Regions from separate parts of the Pseudoalteromonas sp. T1lg122 genome, predicted to be linked through region 1. Evidence: predicted binding sites of a transcription regulator. Region 1 holds the regulator's gene; each other region holds the start of a gene.

What was found. Region 1 encodes sigma-54, which starts transcription at its own class of promoters, with help from an activator protein. Its sites were predicted from a motif close to GTTGGCACGNNNNTNGNNT; they were not measured.
Region 2: a site for sigma-54 is predicted at 4,442-4,460, ahead of C2M33_RS09510 (TorF family putative porin). Genes of this name have one in related genera too.
Region 3: a site for sigma-54 is predicted at 5,334-5,352, ahead of flgB (flagellar basal body rod protein FlgB). Genes of this name have one in related genera too.

The regions. Positions count from the first base shown of each region.
Region 1 covers NZ_PQCG01000031.1:99,778-106,477, reverse strand. Annotated here, with positions in the region: gene C2M33_RS11320 (calcium/sodium antiporter) at 237-1,205, shown strand; gene C2M33_RS11315 (KpsF/GutQ family sugar-phosphate isomerase) at 1,209-2,180, shown strand; gene kdsC (3-deoxy-manno-octulosonate-8-phosphatase KdsC) at 2,184-2,735, shown strand; gene lptC (LPS export ABC transporter periplasmic protein LptC) at 2,732-3,286, shown strand; gene lptA (lipopolysaccharide transport periplasmic protein LptA) at 3,276-3,797, shown strand; gene lptB (LPS export ABC transporter ATP-binding protein) at 3,794-4,519, shown strand; gene C2M33_RS11290 (RNA polymerase factor sigma-54) at 4,635-6,131, shown strand; gene hpf (ribosome hibernation promoting factor) at 6,159-6,446, shown strand; gene ptsN (PTS IIA-like nitrogen regulatory protein PtsN) at 6,450-6,700, shown strand, end outside.
Region 2 covers NZ_PQCG01000010.1:8,984-15,683, forward strand. Annotated here, with positions in the region: gene C2M33_RS09490 (AsmA family protein) at 150-2,093, opposite strand; gene C2M33_RS09495 (hypothetical protein) at 2,324-2,743, shown strand; gene C2M33_RS09500 (helix-turn-helix transcriptional regulator) at 2,752-2,952, shown strand; gene C2M33_RS09505 (hypothetical protein) at 3,104-4,270, shown strand; gene C2M33_RS09510 (TorF family putative porin) at 4,558-5,235, shown strand; gene C2M33_RS09515 (aldo/keto reductase) at 5,299-6,195, opposite strand; gene C2M33_RS09520 (YIP1 family protein) at 6,363-6,700, shown strand, end outside.
Region 3 covers NZ_PQCG01000034.1:438,378-445,077, forward strand. Annotated here, with positions in the region: gene flgH (flagellar basal body L-ring protein FlgH) at 1-587, opposite strand, end outside; gene flgG (flagellar basal-body rod protein FlgG) at 603-1,391, opposite strand; gene C2M33_RS20185 (flagellar basal body rod protein FlgF) at 1,413-2,177, opposite strand; gene flgE (flagellar hook protein FlgE) at 2,338-3,705, opposite strand; gene C2M33_RS20195 (flagellar hook assembly protein FlgD) at 3,758-4,441, opposite strand; gene flgC (flagellar basal body rod protein FlgC) at 4,455-4,886, opposite strand; gene flgB (flagellar basal body rod protein FlgB) at 4,889-5,299, opposite strand; gene C2M33_RS20210 (CheR family methyltransferase) at 5,435-6,265, opposite strand; gene C2M33_RS20215 (chemotaxis protein) at 6,287-6,700, opposite strand, start outside.

The DNA of each region.
Region 1 (6,700 bases):
TAGTTTTGCCATTTTAAGGGTTTTTTAGTCAAGATGGAAAAAACAAATCGTAAAATTTTGTAATATTTCCTTTCAATAAATTCTAAAGCTAGCTGCAAAGAACTTAACCACCGCTGAAATTTAGTTTCCTCACGACACTGGCTTTATGCTCGCCAGCTCATTCTTTTACTTATACTTTCATGCTCGCTTTTGTTACTATTTGCAGTCATCTGTATAAGTAATGTTGGCGTATCACAATGGTGACTTCTTTTGTCATTTTAATTATTGGTTTTGCAGCGCTCGTTTGGAGTGCTGATCGGTTTGTATATGGGGCGGCTGCACTCGCAAAAAATATGGGGATCCCCACCCTAATCATTGGTTTAACCGTTGTTGCTATGGGTTCATCAGCCCCTGAAATGATGGTGTCTGCATCTGCGGCACTTGCCAATAAAACAGATACCGCTGTTGGTAATGCGGTTGGTTCTAACATTACTAATATCTTACTTGTGCTTGGCGTCACAGCCTTACTGCGTCCCCTTTCCGTGTCATCAATGACATTAAAACGCGAAATGCCATTAGTGCTGTTAATCTCAGTAGCCGCTTGGTATGTATTCTCAGACAACTACTTCTCATTCGCTGAGGGCGTCGCTTTAATGCTTGCGTTTGTGGTGTTTATAGCAGGCCTAGTTATTATCTCTCTGCGTGCCAAAAATCAAGATGACCCCTTTGTTAGCGAAGCATGTGAAGATGTGCCAGACAACGTGAGTACTAAATCTGCCGTGTTTTGGTTAGTCATCGGGATGATTTTATTGCCAATCAGTTCACATTTTTTAGTTGAATCAGCCGTTGATATCGCAAAATACTTTGGCTTATCAGACCTAGTCATTGGTTTAACCATTATTGCTATTGGTACCAGCTTACCAGAGCTGGCAGCCTGTATTGCAGGGGTATTAAAGAACGAAGACGATTTAGCGCTTGGCAACATCGTTGGCTCAAACATATTTAACTTACTCGCCGTATTACCTCTTGCGGGTATTATCAACCCATCAATTATTGACCCTTCTGCGGCAAACCGCGATGCACTTATCATGATTGCAGCAACGATTGTATTGATTGCCATGTCATTGAACTTTAAAGGTGCTCGTCGTATCAATAGAGTAGAAGGTGGCTTATTGTTAGTCGCATTTATTGCATATCAGGGCTATATTTTTAGCCAAATAGGATAATCAATGACACAACAAAGCTTTATCGCGCAAGGCAAGCGCGTACTTGAAATTGAAGCACAAGCCTTACAAGAAATTGAGCAATACATTAACCAAGATTTCGATAACGCTTGCCAGCTAATGTACCAATGCACTGGTCGTACTATCGTTATAGGTATGGGTAAATCTGGCCATGTTGGTAATAAAATTGCTGCGACCCTTGCTAGCACCGGCACACCGGCGTTTTTTGTTCACCCAGGTGAAGCAAGCCACGGTGATTTAGGTATGATCACTCGCGATGATGTGGTGATGTGTATTTCAAACTCAGGTGAGACCAGCGAAGTACTTAGCATTATTCCTGTTATTAAGCGCATTGGCGCAAAGATGATTTCATTAACAGGCAACCCTGATTCAACTATGGCCAAACTGTCTGATGTACATGTATGCATCAAAGTTAGCCAAGAAGCGTGTCCATTAGGTCTAGCACCAACCGCAAGTACTACAGCAACGTTAGTAATGGGTGATGCAATGGCGGTTGCGCTACTTGAAACCCGTGGTTTCACTGCCGACGATTTTGCGCTTTCACACCCTGGTGGTAGCTTAGGTAAGCGTTTATTACTGACATTGAATGATGTCATGCACGCGGGCGATGCCACGCCGATTGTTAGCGAAACACAAAGCATTAAAGATGCACTCATTGAAATGTCTGCCAAAGGCCTTGGTATGACAGCGGTGATTGGTGCGGATGAAAAGTTAGCCGGATTATTCACTGATGGTGACTTACGCCGAATTTTAGAGCAACGTATTGATATTCATAGTACGGCAATTAGCCAAGTAATGACTCGTTCATGCACAACTGCGCGCCCAGATATGCTTGCAGCAGAGGCTTTAAACATTATGGAACGTAAGCGTATCAATGGTTTAATTGTGGTGGATCAAAGCAATACGCCAATTGGTGCCCTTAATATGCAAGACTTATTAAAAGCAGGAGTTCTTTAAGCAATGACATTCGCTGAGCTATACCAGCCACTTAGCCCTGATGTAAGTCAGCGCGCACAAAAAGTAAAATTGCTAATCTGCGATATAGATGGTGTGTTTTCTGATGGTCGCATTTATTTAGGCAATGATGGCGAAGAACTGAAAGCGTTCAATACAAAAGATGGCTTTGGCATCAAAGCGCTTATTAATAGTGGTTTTGACGTCGCGGTGATTACTGGCCGCCATTCACAAATAGTTCAGCAGCGAATGACTAGCCTAACAGTTCAGCACATTTATCAGGGACAAGAAGATAAGCTGATTGCTTATCAAGAGTTAAAAGATAAACTGGCGCTGACAGATGAACAAATTGCCTATATTGGTGATGATGGTCCAGACTTACCAGTAATGGAAAAAGTGGGGTTTGCTGTTGCTGTAAACGATGCACACCCGCTTATTAAAAAGCTGGCTCATTACACCACGTTATTACCGGGTGGCTTTGGAGCCGTGCGTGAATTAACTGATTTACTGATGTTAGAAAACGGCAAGCCGTTAACTAGCGATGGAACCAGCGCATGAATATAGCCCGTATTTTACTGAGTATTGTTTTTGTTTGTTGCATGGTGTGGTTATGGTACCCGTACTTTAATCAATCAACAGACGCAATAAGTAGTGAAGACGAGATCATAGCATCGCCTGATTATACAGCCGTTGCCTTAAAGCAAACTGCGTATGACGAACAAGGCAAAATTAGTCATAAGGTGGCGGCCGCCAAAATGGAGTTGTATCAACAATTAGGGTTTACCTTTTTTGAACAACCAATTTTTACGATTTATGGCGACCAGCAGGTATGGCAAGTAAAAGCCAAAGAAGCCACTTTATACGAAAACGATCAGCTGATTTTTGAAGGGGATGTGGTTGCTAAAAACTTAACCCACAACGGCATGATCGAAGATATTAAAGCTGAAAACATTAATGTCGACATTGATAAAATGACCATGTTTTCTAAGCAACCTGTGACGCTAACAGGACCGAATTTAAAGATTACCGGGAAAGGCTTAAAAGCCGATCTAAAAACCGAAATTGTTGAGTTAACTAACCATACACGAACCATATACTATGACCAATAAACTTAAGAAACTACTCCTGATCCCAAGCTTATTGATCGCGTTTTCAGGCGCGGCTGCTGAGCAAACTGGCGCACAAATTAGCATTAGCTCAGACCGCCAAGTTGGTAAACTAAAAGATGGCGTTGGCATATTCGAAGGTAACGTAGAGATCGTGCATGGTAATCGTCGTATTACAGCTGAGCGTCTTGAAGCACACGGTGGAGACACCGAAGGCACTGTCGAATTAATTATCGCGACAGGTAATCCTGCTTATTTCGAAGAAAAGCAAGCTGATGGCACCGTAATGAGCGCCAGTGCACAAGAAGTACGTTACGATGTTGCGAAACGCTTCTTAACACTCAATGGCGAAGCTGAAGTCACTCAATCGGGTCAAAAAGTAACGGCCAAAAGCATTACCTACGATATGGCTCAACAGCTGATCAGCGCAGAAAAAGACGAAAACTCAACAGATCGCGTACACACGATCCTCGTTCCAGTTGAAAACAAAAAAGATAACAAAGGCCAACCATGAGCACATTAAAAGCAGAGCTTTTAGCTAAGAGCTACAAAGGCCGCCAAGTGGTTAAAAATGTAGGCCTTGAAGTTGAAGCTGGCAGCATTGTTGGTTTACTTGGTCCAAATGGCGCAGGTAAAACGACAACCTTCTATATGATTGTAGGCTTAGTACCTAGCGACAAAGGTAAAATCAGCATTGATGATAACGACATTACGCTTTTACCAATGCATAGCCGCGCACGTTTAGGTATTGGTTATCTGCCGCAAGAGTCGTCAATTTTTAGAAAGTTGACGGTTTATCAAAACTTGATGGCAATTTTAGAAACCCGTAAAGATCTAAATAAAACCACCCGCGAAGAAACGCTAAACAGCTTACTCGACGAATTTAGCATTCAACATATCCGTGACAGCCAAGGTATGGCGCTGTCAGGTGGCGAACGTCGCCGCGTTGAAATTGCTCGCGCATTAGCCGCAAATCCTAAATTTATCCTTTTAGATGAGCCTTTTGCTGGTGTTGATCCAATTTCAGTGTTAGATATAAAGAAAATTATTGAGCACCTAAAAAACCGCGGTATTGGGGTACTCATTACTGACCATAATGTTAGAGAAACCCTTGATGTTTGTGAAAAAGCCTACATTGTTTCTCATGGGGAGCTAATTGCATCAGGCACACCTGAGCACGTATTAGCTGACCAAACTGTACGTGATGTATATCTAGGCGAGCAATTCAGGCTGTAACCATTACGCCACCGACTAGAGCATCTGCTAGACTTATAACAATGACAATAAATCGATAATTTTTTAACTGTCACAGCACAGTCATCGATAACTTAAAAAGGATTGTTAGGGATACATGAGGCAATCATTACAGCTGCGCATGGGCCAGCAACTTACAATGACTCCACAACTGCAACAAGCGATTCGTTTGTTGCAGCTCAGTACATTGGATCTCCAGCAAGAAATTCAAGAAGCGCTTGATAGTAATCCCCTACTTGAAGTGGAAGAGGCTGATTACAACGAAGAAAGTATCGGTAAGAATGAGCAAAAAGCTGAATCTGACGATATGCAACTAAGCGCGTCTGCAGAAGAAGCACCTAGCGAATACGAGCAAGAAAGCAGTGACGCCCTCAATAAAGACACCGTAAGTGATGACTTAGCAATGGACGTCACGTGGGACGAGTACATGAGTGCTGCCCCATCAACATCATCAGGACCTATGCCTGAAGATGAGTCTATTTACCAAGGCGCATCAACTGAAACCCTACAAGAATACCTAATGTGGCAATTACAGCTCACGCCATTTAGCCCAACTGACGAAGCGATTGCCGTAGCCATAGTAGAAGCCATAGACGACTCAGGTATTTTAACGATCAGCTGTGAAGATATTGTCGAAAGCTTTAATCAAAATAACGATGAAGAAGAAATCGAACTTGATGAAGTTGAAGCGGTCTTAAAAAGAATACAATTATTCGATCCTGTTGGTATTGGCGCGCGCAGTTTACAAGAATGCCTGTGTATTCAGCTTCGTCAATTTGACGCTAGCACACCATATTTAGCTGAAACTAAAATGGTTTTATCTGAGCATATCGAATTATTAGCGAGTCGCGACTATCGCACTTTGATGAAAAAGACTAAGCTTAAAGAAAATGAGCTTAAAGAAGTGATGACGCTTATTCACAGCTTAAATCCTAAGCCTGCGGATAGCATAGTACGCGAAGAGTCTGAGTACGTTATACCTGATGTATCAGTGAAAAAAGTAAAAGGTCGCTGGGTGGTTGAGTTAAACCCAGATTGTATGCCAAAGATTAGAGTAAACAGCCAATATGCGGCTATGTCTCGCTCAGTAAAATCGAGTAGCGACAGCCAATTTATTCGCTCTCACTTACAAGAAGCAAAGTGGTTTATTAAGAGCTTAGAAAGCCGTAACGATACGTTATTAAAAGTAACCAACTGTATCGTTCAACAACAACAAGCTTTCTTTGAGCACGGCCCTGAAGCGATGAAGCCGATGGTGCTAAATGATGTTGCTGAAATGGTCGAAATGCATGAATCGACAATTTCACGTGTAACAACGCAAAAATATATGCATACCCCGAGGGGTATTTTTGAGTTGAAATATTTCTTCTCAAGCCATGTCAGCACCGAAAATGGTGGTGAGTGTTCTTCTACGGCAATACGCGCTTTAATCAAGAAGTTAGTGGCCGCAGAAAACTCAGCTAAACCATTGAGTGATAGTAAAATTGCAGATATATTGGCTGAGCAAGGAATTAAAGTAGCTAGACGTACAATTGCAAAATATCGTGAGTCTCTAGCAATACCTCCGTCTAATCAGCGCAAGAGTTTGATTTAGACGTTTTACATAGAAGGAAAAATGCTTATGCAACTAAATTTAACTGGTCGTCATGTAGAAATCACTGATTCATTAAGAGACTATGTAAACACCAAGTTTGCGAAACTAGAAAGGCATTTTGACCATATAAATAATGTTCATGTCATTCTAGATGTAGAAAAATTAAGCCAAAAAGCAGAAGCAACTTTACATGTAAACGGAGGCGAATTGTTCGCTTCTACAGAACATCAAGATATGTACGCAGCCATTGACTCACTGATCGATAAGCTTGATCGCCAAGTCATTAAACACAAAGAGAAATTAGCTCGACATTAAATTATGAAACTAAGTTCACTTACTAACCAGGACTGCAGCAAAGCTGCGGTCCTTTTTAATAGCAAAAAAAGAATTCTTGAATATATCAGCGAACTGGCCCACCAGCAGCTTCCTCATTTATCGCAACAAGATATCCTAGATGCTTTGCTCAACCGAGAAAAACTAGGCAGCACCGGCATCGGTCGCGGTATTGCTATTCCCCATGGTCGAATGAGCGGTGCCGATGAACCCCATGCGTTTATCATAGTGAGTGA
Region 2 (6,700 bases), on a different contig from region 1:
GGCAAGGAAGTGGTAGGTTATTTTTTAATTAATTTGGAATTAATCGCAATGCCTGCATTGAGGAATTACAGCAGCTTGCTGGTTTGTTATTGATTATAAAACAAACAGGGCGCAAATGCGCCCTGTTTTAGTATTTAATTAAATTTTAATTAATTACCAAATAGACCTTTTAATTTGTCTTTAATTTTATCTTTAGCTTTTTCTTTCACTTCTTCTTTCGCCGCATCACTAACATCTAAGCTATAGCCAACATCATGAAATGGACCTTTGATACGCAGTGGAATTTTAAAGCCTGTGCTGTCATCGGTCGTGCCTTGACCTTCGATTGAATCAACAATACCTGTCACTAAACGGTAATCAACAGTCGTCATTGGTAAATCAACCTTACCTGAACCAGTAATACGGACAAGCGGGCTAAGTAGCGACAAGTCTTTATTTTCACCTACACCATTAGTGAATACAAAACTGCCCTTCAATGCCGAGAAGTCTGTTTGCTGTGAGTTATCAAAGCCAGTATCTAACCCTTCAGATACTGCACTTAAGTTACCTTTTATAAGCTCTTTTGCTTTACGAACCATCTCTGCGATGTTGGCACCTTTTACCGCACCATCTGCAAACTCAAAGCCTAACTTACCATTTAATGCATTAATAAAGCTCTTTTGACTTTGACCTGTGGTCGTAAGATCCCAGTTTAGAGAGCCTTTACCCATCAACTTATCGAAACCAGCTGCATCAGTCAGTAATGGCTGTGCATCAATTTTATCTAAAGCAAAGTTGGTACTAATTTTATACGGTGTTTGCTTGGCATTGACGGTGATCACACCTTTACCATTGCCTTCATAAGCAACAAACTTATCTAGGCTGATTTTAGCCACTGCATTTTTTAGGTTCACCGTTAACTGGTTTTCACCAAGAGTAATATCATTTGCTTTTAAGCCACTTGAACGCACGACTACATTTGCATCCAATGCATTTAAGCCGCTCATGTCAATTGCAGTATCATCCCAAACAATTGGCTGTGCAGGCGCATCTGCTGCAGGCTCTGCTTGTTCTTCTTTAGCTACGCCCTCCGGTAAGTAAGGGTTTAAATCAAGCATCCCTAAATCAATATCGGCATTTACAGCTAAACGGTCACCAAGCTTAATATCGCTTTTACCTTTAATTTGCAGCTCATCTAGCGTGGCTAGTAGCTCAGTAAGCTTAAACTGCTGTCCTTTTAGGTGCATTGAACCTTTTACATTAAAGGCATTAAACGCATTTTCTTTTGCATTAAGCTCTACACCTTGCCAGCTCGCAATGTTTTTAACAGAGTCACCACTAACAGAAAGAAGCCCTTGCACATCATTACCCATTTCTGCAATTGCACCTTTAAAGTTCAAGTCGACTAAGCGAGAATCAACCTCAGTGCTGACATTAAAGGTTTCGCCTTCAATTGCTTTTACCGGTGTATCTAGCGTGACATCTAAGTTAAAGCGCTCACCCATATAGGTAATACCGCCTTTTAACTCTAAGGTCTTACGAAGAGAAGGTAATAAGATGGCTAACTCTAAATCGCTTATCTGTTGTTTTGCCCCGGTTTTACCGTCTAGATAAGTAAAAGTACCGCCATAGATTGCCACTTCACCAAGCTCGATATCAAAGTTATCTGGTAAGTTAACTGCGCTAGAACTCTTTTGCTGCTCTGTCTGTGGTTGCTCAGCAACCGCATCAAATAATTGCCAGTTTGCTTTACCATTTTTATCGGTTTCTAACAAAATCGTTGGTTCGTTAATCACAAATTTATCTAGCTTAAACTCACCGCCAAATAACGACATCCAAGGGATACGAATAGCAAGTTGTTGCATGCTCGCCATATCTTTTTGCGAGCCCGTTTGCATATTGGCAAAGTGCACATCATTCAATTCGAGTTTTAATGATGGAAATACCGACAACTTTTTATCGCCGTTAATAGTCAGACTACGACCTGTGGTTTGTTCTACTTGCTCCGATACTTTATTAAATATCGCGTCTGTAGGTATGAGAAATGGTGCTGCGACTACCAATGCAATCAGTAATACGAAGATGACACCAACGATTTTCAGTAAGGTTTTCATAATCATCCTTAAAAATGGGCAAACAATGTTCATATCATAGCGGGAGTTAGGCGCAAATGCATTGCCCAACACATAAAAAGGTTCGTAAACAAGCTTAGGTACAAGAATATGAATCAGCGCTGAAACTTTTTGATACCTACAGGTTACAAAAAAAACTTGACCACATGATACCCTAGGGTTACATTGATACCTATAGGTTACATTTGAGTTGAAAATAAAAGGAAACGATTATGTCTAAGCAAGATATCAAAACGGAAGAAAAGTTTATGAGTCATAACGCATGGTTTTCAATATTCATGGGGGTCACGTTATTAATTATTAGTGTTTACCCAATGCTCAAGCAAACATCAGTGCCTTTACTGTTTATTGGTGGTGCCGCATTTATTGGTTCATTCTTTATGTTTGTAATTAGAGGTGGATTTACATGGAAACTTGGCTATCGCCTTACATATAAGGATGAATTTTTAAATACGGTTGATACCATCGCTTATAAACATGTTGTGCTTGGATTACTTTTTAGCATGGGGGCTATTTTTTTATTAGCTGATGAACTTGCTTTAAATGTATCTCATAGCATGATGGCCACATTTTACCTTGCCTTGATGTGTTTGATATATGGCGTATCAATTATTTGGCAAAGTAGAGACTAGGTGTAAAAGTGCAAAATAATATCGCTAAATTCCGTAAAGATAAGGGGTTATCGCAGCAAGAACTTGCTGATGCCATTGCAGTATCACGTAAAACCATTAGCACAGTTGAAACAGGCCGCTTTATACCCTCGGTGATTATCGCGTTAAAAATTGCTGCTCACTTTGAGCTCAGTGTTGAACAATTATTTACACTCGATGACAATGATTAATTAACCACGTCAGACGCAATCTTACTTATAAATTATCAGTAAGATTGCATCATTTCATTACTTCGGTATGATGCACGCCCCTGTTGTTTTTGCACCCTGTGTACTAAAATTAAACAACCCAATTTAGTCAAAACTGGAGTATCGATTAAGCATGAAGAAACTGCTTATTTCACCGTCAAAAATGGCGCTTGGCGAGCAAGAAAGTCAAATTTATCAAAACATCCTCAAGCAAGCCTCTGATATCAGCTTAAACCTAATGGCAGTTAAAGTAGAAAATCACCCTGAAGACTTTTTAGGTTGGTGCTATGAGCTATTAAGTGCAAGCCGCGATCGCATTAACTACGATCTGTTAGAAGATAAGCAATTACCGACACTTAAAAAACTTCATGACTTATTAATTTCTGCAATCAGCTTTTTGCAGCTAAAAACACTAAGGGTTGCGCCATGGCCTGTTATCGCAGGCTTCATCGAACAGCATAAAGAACTGATAGCGCTTGATGAGCAACTACGCTTGGCTAATTACCTTGCAGCAATTAAATCGCAATCACTCAAAGAAATGATCCCTGAAGACCGTTTAGCGTTTTCAGGTAAACACAGTGCTTCACTAGACCCAAGCAGCTATAACTTCGACGTTGAATGGTTTGCTTCTACCAAGAACGCAAAAGGTTTCCACCAAATGTTGAGTGATTTACCTGGCGCATTTGATGAAGCGCTTGCACACATTCCACTCGAGGGTGAAGTAACGCAAGAACATTATCAGCATTTTATGGTTGCTTACTTCATGGCATTTAATGGCAGCGATGAAAAACCAACGCTTGCTCCTGCTACTCGCTTACTTGCGATGCGCCGACCTGACGTGTTTACACCAATCGTAAATAGTAAGCTCGATGCTCTTTGTGCGGCATTAGGCATTACTAAGCTTAATAACCGCGATTTTGAGCGCTACTGGCAAGATGTTGTCGAAGCCATTCATAGTATGCCTTGGTTCAAAATGGCCAACGCAGCAAATGAGCTTGAACACTCTCTGGTTGAAATCAAAGCCCTATTACCGAGCTTCTTTTATTATGCAGATAAAAGTACCGCTGATAACTCAAACTATATTAAGTTGTTAAACAAACCTAAGAGTACCACGAGCTCAGCAGGTAAAAAGACCGTACGCCGTGGCAAAGAATCAGCTGAGATACTGGTAGACCGTGCACTAGCAAGCGATGATATCCCTGAACATATCAAAGCTAAGCGCGATTCAATCATCAGTGAAGTTGAAAAAGGCCGCAGCGTCGAAGAAACAATTAGTCTAATGCGTGCAATTTTCGGCTAAGTCACTCTCAAATAAGCAAAACCCGGTTGCTTCGCAATTGTGCAATCGGGTTATTTATTGCACCACACGTGTGCGCATGAATAATTCAAATAACCACCCCTTCCAAAATTAAACAAGCTTAAAAGTCTGTTTTTAAAGCGTTTAAGCATAAAATATCCCATACAAAATGAACTTGGCACAACCAGTGCAATATCGTATCCAGACAACACATAGAAAATGTCCTCAAATAATAACCAGACTGCAATCTGAAATGGGACAAAATCAACATAACAACAGGATACAGAAACATGCTAAAACTAAAAAAAACGGTCGCAGCAAGCGCCCTTGCGCTATTAACTTTGAGCTCAACATATAGCTATGCAGAAGTCACAGCAAACGCTGCGGCAACTTCAAACTACTTATGGCGTGGTCAAGAGCAAGGCGGTGGTGATGCTGCAATCCAGGGTGGTATCGACTACGCAAGTGAATCTGGCTTTTATGCAGGTACTTGGGTGTCGAATGCTAGCTGGGCTGACGACATGACTTACGAGCTAGACCTTTATGCTGGTTTTGGCGGTGAAATCAATGAAACCTTTAGCTACGATGTTGGCTACATTTATTATGCATACCCAGATGCAGCATCTTACACAGATGCAGACTTCTCAGAAATCTACGGTAGCATTAGCATGGGTAGCTTCACCTTTGGTGCAGCAATACTAGCAACATCAGCAGCAAGCGGTGACGGTACAGATTTTGGTGATTCACTTTATTTAAATGCTGACTACAGCTTCCCAGTTGGTAGTACCGGTGCAGAAATGGCCCTTCATTTAGGTCATTACTCAGGGGATTTCATTGGTGATGATGACATCATCGACTACGGCGTTTCAGTGTCGAAAGACGGCTTTACTTTCGGTCTTTCAGACAATGACATCGATGGTTCAGATGTAAAAGTGTACGTCGCTTACGCGGTTGACTTCACTTTATAAAGAATGTGTTACTTGCTGCAACACGAAGGGCCGTAAGGCCCTTTTCTCATTTTGGGCTGTACGTTAAGGCACACTATGACCAGTTGAGCCTTGCCAAATGCGATACCATTGTTCACGGTTCATTGTAAGCTGCTTAGCTTCAACCGCTGATTTAACACGCTCAATATTCCCCGTACCGAGTACCACAGACGGTGCACTTGGGTGCATTAACAGCCAAGCATAAACAACTTGATCAATGGCTGTCGCGCCAATTTCAGCACCAACCTGCTCTAGCACTGCACGTAAACGTACCGCTTTTTCATCATCACTTGAGAATATACGACCCCCAGCTAATGGTGACCAAAGCATAGGTTTGATATCGAGCAATTGGCATTGGTCTAAGCTGCCATCATCAAGCGCTTTCATTTCGTAAGGAGAAAACTCAATTTGATTGGTCACAAGCTCAAAGTCTAAACGCGACTGCAACAGGCTAAGTTGCGATGGCGTAAAATTAGATACACCAAAGTCAAGCACATCACCATTTGCTTTTAGGGTATTAAATGCTTGTGCCATTTCATCGGCGTTCATTAAGTAATCAGGGCGATGGATAAGTAATACATCTAAACGATCAGTGTTGAAGTTTTTAAGTGACTGCTGTGCTGAGGCAATTATATGCGCGGCACTTGAATCATAATGGTTTGCTTTGCCTTGCAATCCTAGGCTTGCAAACGCAGGCTTGATACCACACTTAGTGATTATTTTGATTTCATCACGAATACTTGGTTTTAGTTTAAGTGCTTTACCAAATTCGGCTTCACAACCGTATTCACCGTAGATGTCAGCATGATCGGTATGTGACACCCCCATCTCTATTGCATTTTCTAAAAAACTTAAGCATTGCTGTGGCGTTATCTGCCAATCTAACAAGCGCCAGAATCCTAATACCAACTCATCAATACAACGACCTTTGCTATTCACCATAACGACCTACTATTCCTAATAAATTCGACTCAAATTAATCCTTAAACCATATCACAGATTTACTAATCACAGCTGTTAACATACAGTTACAAAACAAATTGCTAATTTGTTACTAAACAGGATATTTTAGTACCTAAAAACAAATGTTATAAAACAAGGAATAAAAAATGAAATCATCAAATGTCATGACTGCTTTGGTTGATATTTTTATCAGCCCGAGCAAAGCTTTTAATGGCTTAAAAGAAGCAAAAGGTTGGTCTTTTGTTGCCTTTATCTTACTTGCCGGCATTCTCGCTGCCAGCATGTTTGCTTTTTACAATAAAGCTGACCCGCAATTTTTAATCGATCAACAAGTCGCTGTTGCCAGTGTAGATGCCACTATTGCAGAACAAAAAATGATTCGCCAAAGCATGGAGCAAACCATTGATTTGCAAGTTTGGTTTGCAATGTTTGGTGGCATTATTGGTCTAGCTGTTATCAATGCCCTGATGGCAGGCTATTACCT
Region 3 (6,700 bases), on a different contig from region 1:
TTGGCAATACGATTTGATGTGACCGTGTTATCTGCGGCAACATCTTCAGGGCGAACCAAACCTTCTAAGCGAATAAACTCTTCACCTGTGTTCAAAGTGAGCCATTTTTCACCGCGAATAACCAAGTTGCCATTGGGTAGAACACGCATCACATTGACAGAAATATCACCAAATAAGCTGTTTGATTGGTTAGACTTTGAGTCACCTTTAAATGATGCCCCAGAACCAATACCAAATTGAATGCTGTCACCACCAATGTTGACCGGATTACCGCCAAGGCCTATAACAGGGTCTAAACTGGCGTCCGTTTCTTTGTCGGTCTCGGTTTTAGCGGCTTTGGTGGCTTGCGTTGATTCTTGCAATTTAACCGTAATGATGTCGCCAGCACGCAGTGCCTTTTTATCCGAGTACAAATCATTTGATGAGTAACTATCAAACAACGACCCTGTAGGTACCATCGGCTCTGTTGTTGGCTCAGGGTACATAGGCGCATAGTAAGGGTCATCCTGAACCACATGATGATTTTGCGTTGTCATACAACCACCCAGCATTAATGCTGCCGATGTGACTAAGATAATATTACGCATGCTGCCTCCTACCCATTAAAGCTGTTGATTAATGTAACTAAGCATTTCATCAACCGCTGAAATCACTTTTGAATTCATTTCATAAATTCGTTGTGTTTCGATCAAGTTAACAAGCTCTTCAGTTACATTCACGTTAGAGGTTTCAAGGGAACCTTGAACCACCGTACCTAAACCATCGATACCTGGGTTACCTTGCACAGGCGCACCACTTACAGCGGTTTCTGTGTATAAGTTTTGTCCCATAGGCTCAAGACCCGATGGATTAATAAAATCACTAATCGTTAGCTGACCAATGACCACGTTGTCTGGTTGCCCTGAAATACGCACTGACACTTCACCGTCTTGTGAAACAGTAATTGATTGCGCATCGTCTGGAACATTCATTTCCGGTTGCAAAGGAAAACCCGCGCCCGATGTTACAATGCGGCCATCTTCGTCAGTCGTGAATTGACCGTTACGCGAATAGGCAATGTTGCCATCCGGTAATTGTACTTCAAAAAAACCAGGGCCTGAAATCATCCAGTCCAGTGAATTTTCAGTGGTAAGCATGTTACCTTGTGAAAAGTTCTTTTGGTTGGCAACCACTTTGGCACCCGCACCAAGCATTAAGCCTGATGGCATTTCAGTGTCTTGTGACGAACGACCACCTGGTTGGTTGATGTTTTGATATAGTAAATCTTCAAATACGGCGCGGCTTTTTTTGTAACCGACCGTGCTGGCATTCGCGAGATTATTTGAGATCACCGAAATATCGGTTTGCTGGGCGTCAAGCCCGGTTTTACTGATCCATAATGCAGGATTCATAACTCTACCCTCTCAGTCATCTTAAACAATGCGTAACAGCTGATCTTGACGCTCATCGAGCTCTTCGGCTGTTTTCATCAATTTAACTTGTAATTCAAATTGGCGTTGATTGCTGATCATGTCGACCATTTCATGCACCGGGTTTACGTTTGACATTTCAAGCGTTCCCGATAGTACTTTCACATTTGGCGAAATATCACAAAAACCACACAGGTCATTGATCAGCATGTCTTCTTTTGGTCGAAATAAACCGTCATTACCTTTTTCAAGCTGAGTGTTATCAGCCTCAATCACTTTTAAGCGATCAACCACTTCTAAAAAGTTCGCTGGTGCACCTTGCGGGCGAACCTGAATAGCACCGTCTTCACTAAACTCAACTTTCTCGATAGGTAATGGCAGAATGATTGGACCACCTTCGCCAATTACTTGACGGCCATGGCTGGTGATCAACGCGCCATCTGGAGTAATGTTTAATGTGCCTGTTTTGGTGTATGCCTCATTGCCTGATGCATCTTGTACACTCAACCAACCACGGTCACTCATAGCAATATCAAGCTCACGGCCAGTTTCTACATAACCACCAGATTGCATGTTAGATCCTGGGCGTTCTTGCATTGCAAACACCCTCGATGGCAGACCTTCCCCGAAGGCTTGCATAGAGCGAGCTTGTGCAAAATCAGCTTTAAAGCCAGTGGTGTTAGCGTTCGCAAGATTGTTAGCCTTGAGCTCAAGACCGCGCAAACTTTGCTTAGCACCCGACATGGCAATGTAGACCATTTTGTCCATAACATTGACTCACTAAAAATACGATAACTAAGAAATGCAATAAAAGTGCCAAAGTAAAATTGACGCTGAAATAGGAGAGAAAAATGAGCTGCTAGAATGAAAAAAGGCTGCCAATAGAGGGAGCAGCCTTCGTGTCGGATTATGCTTAGAGCCGTTAAGATTAACGGATCTGTAGAATGTTTTGTTGTAGCGTTGAGTTAACCTCAAGCGCACGTGAGTTAGCTTGGAAGTTACGCTGCGCACTAATCAAATCAACAAGTTCATTCGTTAAGTTAACATTTGATTGCTCAAGTGCTGATGAGTTGATTGAACCTAAAGTACCTGAACCTGGTTCACCAGCAATTGGCTCACCTGACGTTAAACTCTTCTTCCAAGAAGTATTACCTACTTGCTGTAAACCTTGTGAGTTCGAAAAACGAACCATTGCAACTTGACCTAAGAACGAGGTATCACCATTACTATACGATGCAACAATTTTACCATCAGAGCCGATATCAATACCCGATAGACGACCTACCGTCGCACCGTCTTGCTCAAGTGCTTTCACTTCAAAGTTACTTGCATATTGAGTTGGTACTTTATTCGCTGTTGCCGCTTCATCACGCCAGTTCATTGTTACATCATCTGGGAAGCTCGCACCATTAGAAAGTAAATCAGATAGACCTGTTGCAGCACCGGCACCATTTGGTAGGGTTAAAGGATTAAAAGTTGTATCTGTATTTGCTACACCATCCGTGCTAAGTGGTAAACCGCTCGCATCAAATTGGAATGTAGTTAATGGAGTATAAGGTGTTGTTGTTTGCTCTACACCACTAGAGTCAAATGGCTTTTCATCAAGTGTTGCATACACTTCCCACTCATTCTCATTACCTGTAGTCGCTGAGTCAGTTTTCACAAAGAAGAATTGTAAAATATGTGGCTCACCTAATGAATCATATACAGTTGTCGACGTTGAACTGTTGTAAGTCGCACTTGTTTCAGGATCAAATGGTGTCACTGTTGGCGCAGAGGCACGCGAATCAAGGTTAAATGATGAGTAAACATTCGTCGTTGCACGCGGTGAACCTGAAGCATCAGGAATTTGTAGTGCAGATGAAGTACTTAAACTAACAGAGGTTGTATCACCGGTTGCTTCATCAACAGGGAAACCTTGTAAGTAATTGCCGCTCGCATCAACAATAAAGTTATCTTTATTAAGTTTGAACGCACCAGCACGCGTATAAGTAAAGTCTTGTGCACCTAAGTCATTAGCCATTGCGAAGTAACCTTCACCCGTAATCGCTAAATCTAAAGAGTTATTTGTGAATGATAACGAACCTTGGTGGAATTGCTGTGCCACCATGGTTGTTCTTACACCGTCACCATTTTTTGTTTTACCAGAGCTAAATACTGATGATGCGTACACATCAGCAAACTCTGCACGAGACTCTTTGAAGCCCGTAGTATTCACGTTCGCAATGTTATTTGCGGTAACGTCTAAATCTTTTTGCGCGGCTGCTAAACCTGTTAATGCAATATTGAAGCTCATAACTCACCTCTAACCTATCTCTTAGCCTAAGCTAACCCAAACCTTTTTTTACTTATGCGATTTCAGCTATATCAGTCAGCCTAACCGCACCCTCTTTTGTATTTACGATAATGCCGCTGCTACCATTGATATTGACACTTTCAATATTTTTAAAGGTCGCCATTGGCAGGCTGCTGTAGTCACCATTTACATAGCCTTCAGCACTGATGTCATACTCACCTTCAGGGAGTACATTGCCATCGTTATCTTTGCCATCCCACTCAAAACGCAGTGCACCTGCTGACTGAGAGCCTAAATCAATGGTGCGTACTAACTGGCCTGATGAATCTGTAATTCTCAGCGTCAGTGTTTCAACCGCTGTTTCTGCAACCACCGAGCCTTTTGCTGCATTTTCACCATCAAAATCAATGGTGTCAGATTCAAGCAGTGCTTGTTTTCCCACAAGTGTTGAAGCTTGTAATGCAGAGTTCGATGTCATTGACGCAGTGAGTGAATCAAACTTTTCATTTAAGTTTGAAATACCTTCAGCCATAGTGAAGTTCGTCATTTGCGCAATCATTTGATCGTTATCTGCTGGATTACTCGGATCCTGGAACGACAACTGCTGTGTTAACAACGAAAAGAAATCTTCCTGAGAAAGCGTGTTGTTGTCTTCTTCAGTTGTTTGCGTATTGCTTTGATTCCAACGCAAGCTATCCAAATAGGATGATGATGCAGAGCTGATGTCGTTACTCATAACTTATCCTCGATTACCGTTGTCCTAACAACAGTGTTTTACTTAACATTTGCTTAGCTGCATCAGCAACTTGCACATTTGTTTGGTAAGAGCGAGAGGCAGAAATCATATTTGCCATTTCTTCTACGACATTAACGTTAGGTTTGTAGATATAACCGTTTTCATCCGCACTTGGGTGGTTCGGGTTATATTCAATTTGTAGTGGCTTATCGCTCTCTACAATGCCTAACACTTTAACGCCTACAGAAGAGCCCTGAGGATTGCTTTGTGATGATGACGCTTTAGTCAACTCAGCGGCAAAAACAGGATGGCGCGCTCGGTACGTTTTGTCTTGGCTAGAACTAATCGTATTCGCATTCGAGATATTACTGGCTGTGGTATTTAGGCGAACATTTTGCGCGGTCATACCGGTTGCTGAAATATCAAAAACATTATACAAACTCATGATTAAGCTCCTTGACTACCGAGGGCTTTTTTAAGGCCTGAAATTTTACTACTCATAAATTGCAGGCTTGCCTGATACTCTAATGAGTTTTGTACATACAAGTTTCGTTCCACTTGTATATCAACAGAGTTACCATCACCTGTATCTGCTTGATTTGGCGTACGAAACATTTCTGCACCACCAACAAAACGACTGCCTCCGGCAATATGTTTTGCATCGGTTCGAACCATGCTGTTGCCGCCCTGTTGGTTGCTTTTTGCCGCTTTTAATGCCGAGGCAAAATCGATATCTTTCGCTTTGTAGCCCGGCGTATCAGCATTAGCGATATTTGTCGCTAATAACTCAGCGCGTTGTGAACGGATCAACATCGCATGAGGATGAACACCAAATGCTTTATCAAAACTGATAGCCATAACCATCTCCAAAAAATTGACTCTACAGGGGATAATGCAAAAGGTAAGCCAAAAATAAAGAGTGATTTTTAATTATATAAGATGTTGAAAAATAGGTTTATTTAGCAACCTAAGAACTAGGTTGCTAAGGAGAGTTTACTTTTTCTGATAGATGATACCCGGGTTACAACGAACCATATCAAAGCTATCACTTAAGCCCGCCATTGACTCTGACGCACCTAAAAACAGGTAGCCTTTTGGGTTTAAAGCTTGCGCAAACTGTGCAATGATTTTCGCTTTTACTTCCGGTGAGAAGTAAATCAACACATTGCGGCAGAATATAATGTCAAACTTGCCCATTAAAGCGTATGAATCCAATAAGTTTAAATGTCTAAAGCTGACCATTTTTCTTATTGGGTCAATAACCTGAGCCATTCCATTGCCGCTGTCTTTAAAGAATTTTTGACGTCTTTCCATCGACAGACCGCGAGCAAGTGCCAAGGCGTCATACTCAGCATTTTTACACATATCAAGCATGGTATTAGAAATATCAGTGCCAATTATTTGCGCACCCATTTTTAATACTCCCGGATTTTTAGACTGAAACTCGGCAACCGACATGGCAATTGAATACGGCTCTTGCCCTGATGAACTTGCCGCTGACCATATTTTAAGTGGCCTACGCACATCTTTAAGCTCAGGAAACAGCTTAGTTTTCAATAATTCAAACGGGTATTGATCACGAAACCAAAGCGTTTCATTGGTGGTCATCGCATCAACCACAGCGGCACGAAGCTGCCTCTCGTGAGGACTTAAAGTTTTACTTACCAACTGTGATAATGACTCAACATTAAAGCGAGCCATCAGCGGTGCAAGACGACTTTTAACTAAATACAGTTTGTTGTCACCAAGCACGATGCCACATTGTTGCTCTAAGAAAGAGCGGAATTGATCGTATTCGCTTTGTTGTAAATGCTTATTTTCCAAAGTAATACCACCTATAAATAATTAATCACAATGAACCCACTTTTTCACAGCTGTTGCTAATTCATCTGGGTTAAATTTTGCAATAAAATCATCGGCACCTACTTTTTCGATCATTGCTTGGTTAAATACCCCACTTAGAGAGGTATGCAAGATCACATGTAAAGGTGATAATTTTGGATCTGCTTTGATTTCGGCGGTCAGTGTATAACCATCCATTTCTGGCATTTCTACATCTGATATCAATAAGCCAACGCGCTCAGTGATATCATTTTTACAATCCAGCTGAGCAATCTCGCGTAAACGTAGTAATGCTTCTTTACCGTTTTTAGCAAGCTCAGTTTGCACACCTAACGGTTCAAGCGCTCGTTTCACTTGATTTCGAGCGACCGCAGAGTCATCTGCAATAAAGACGATACGCTCACCTAAATCACGCTG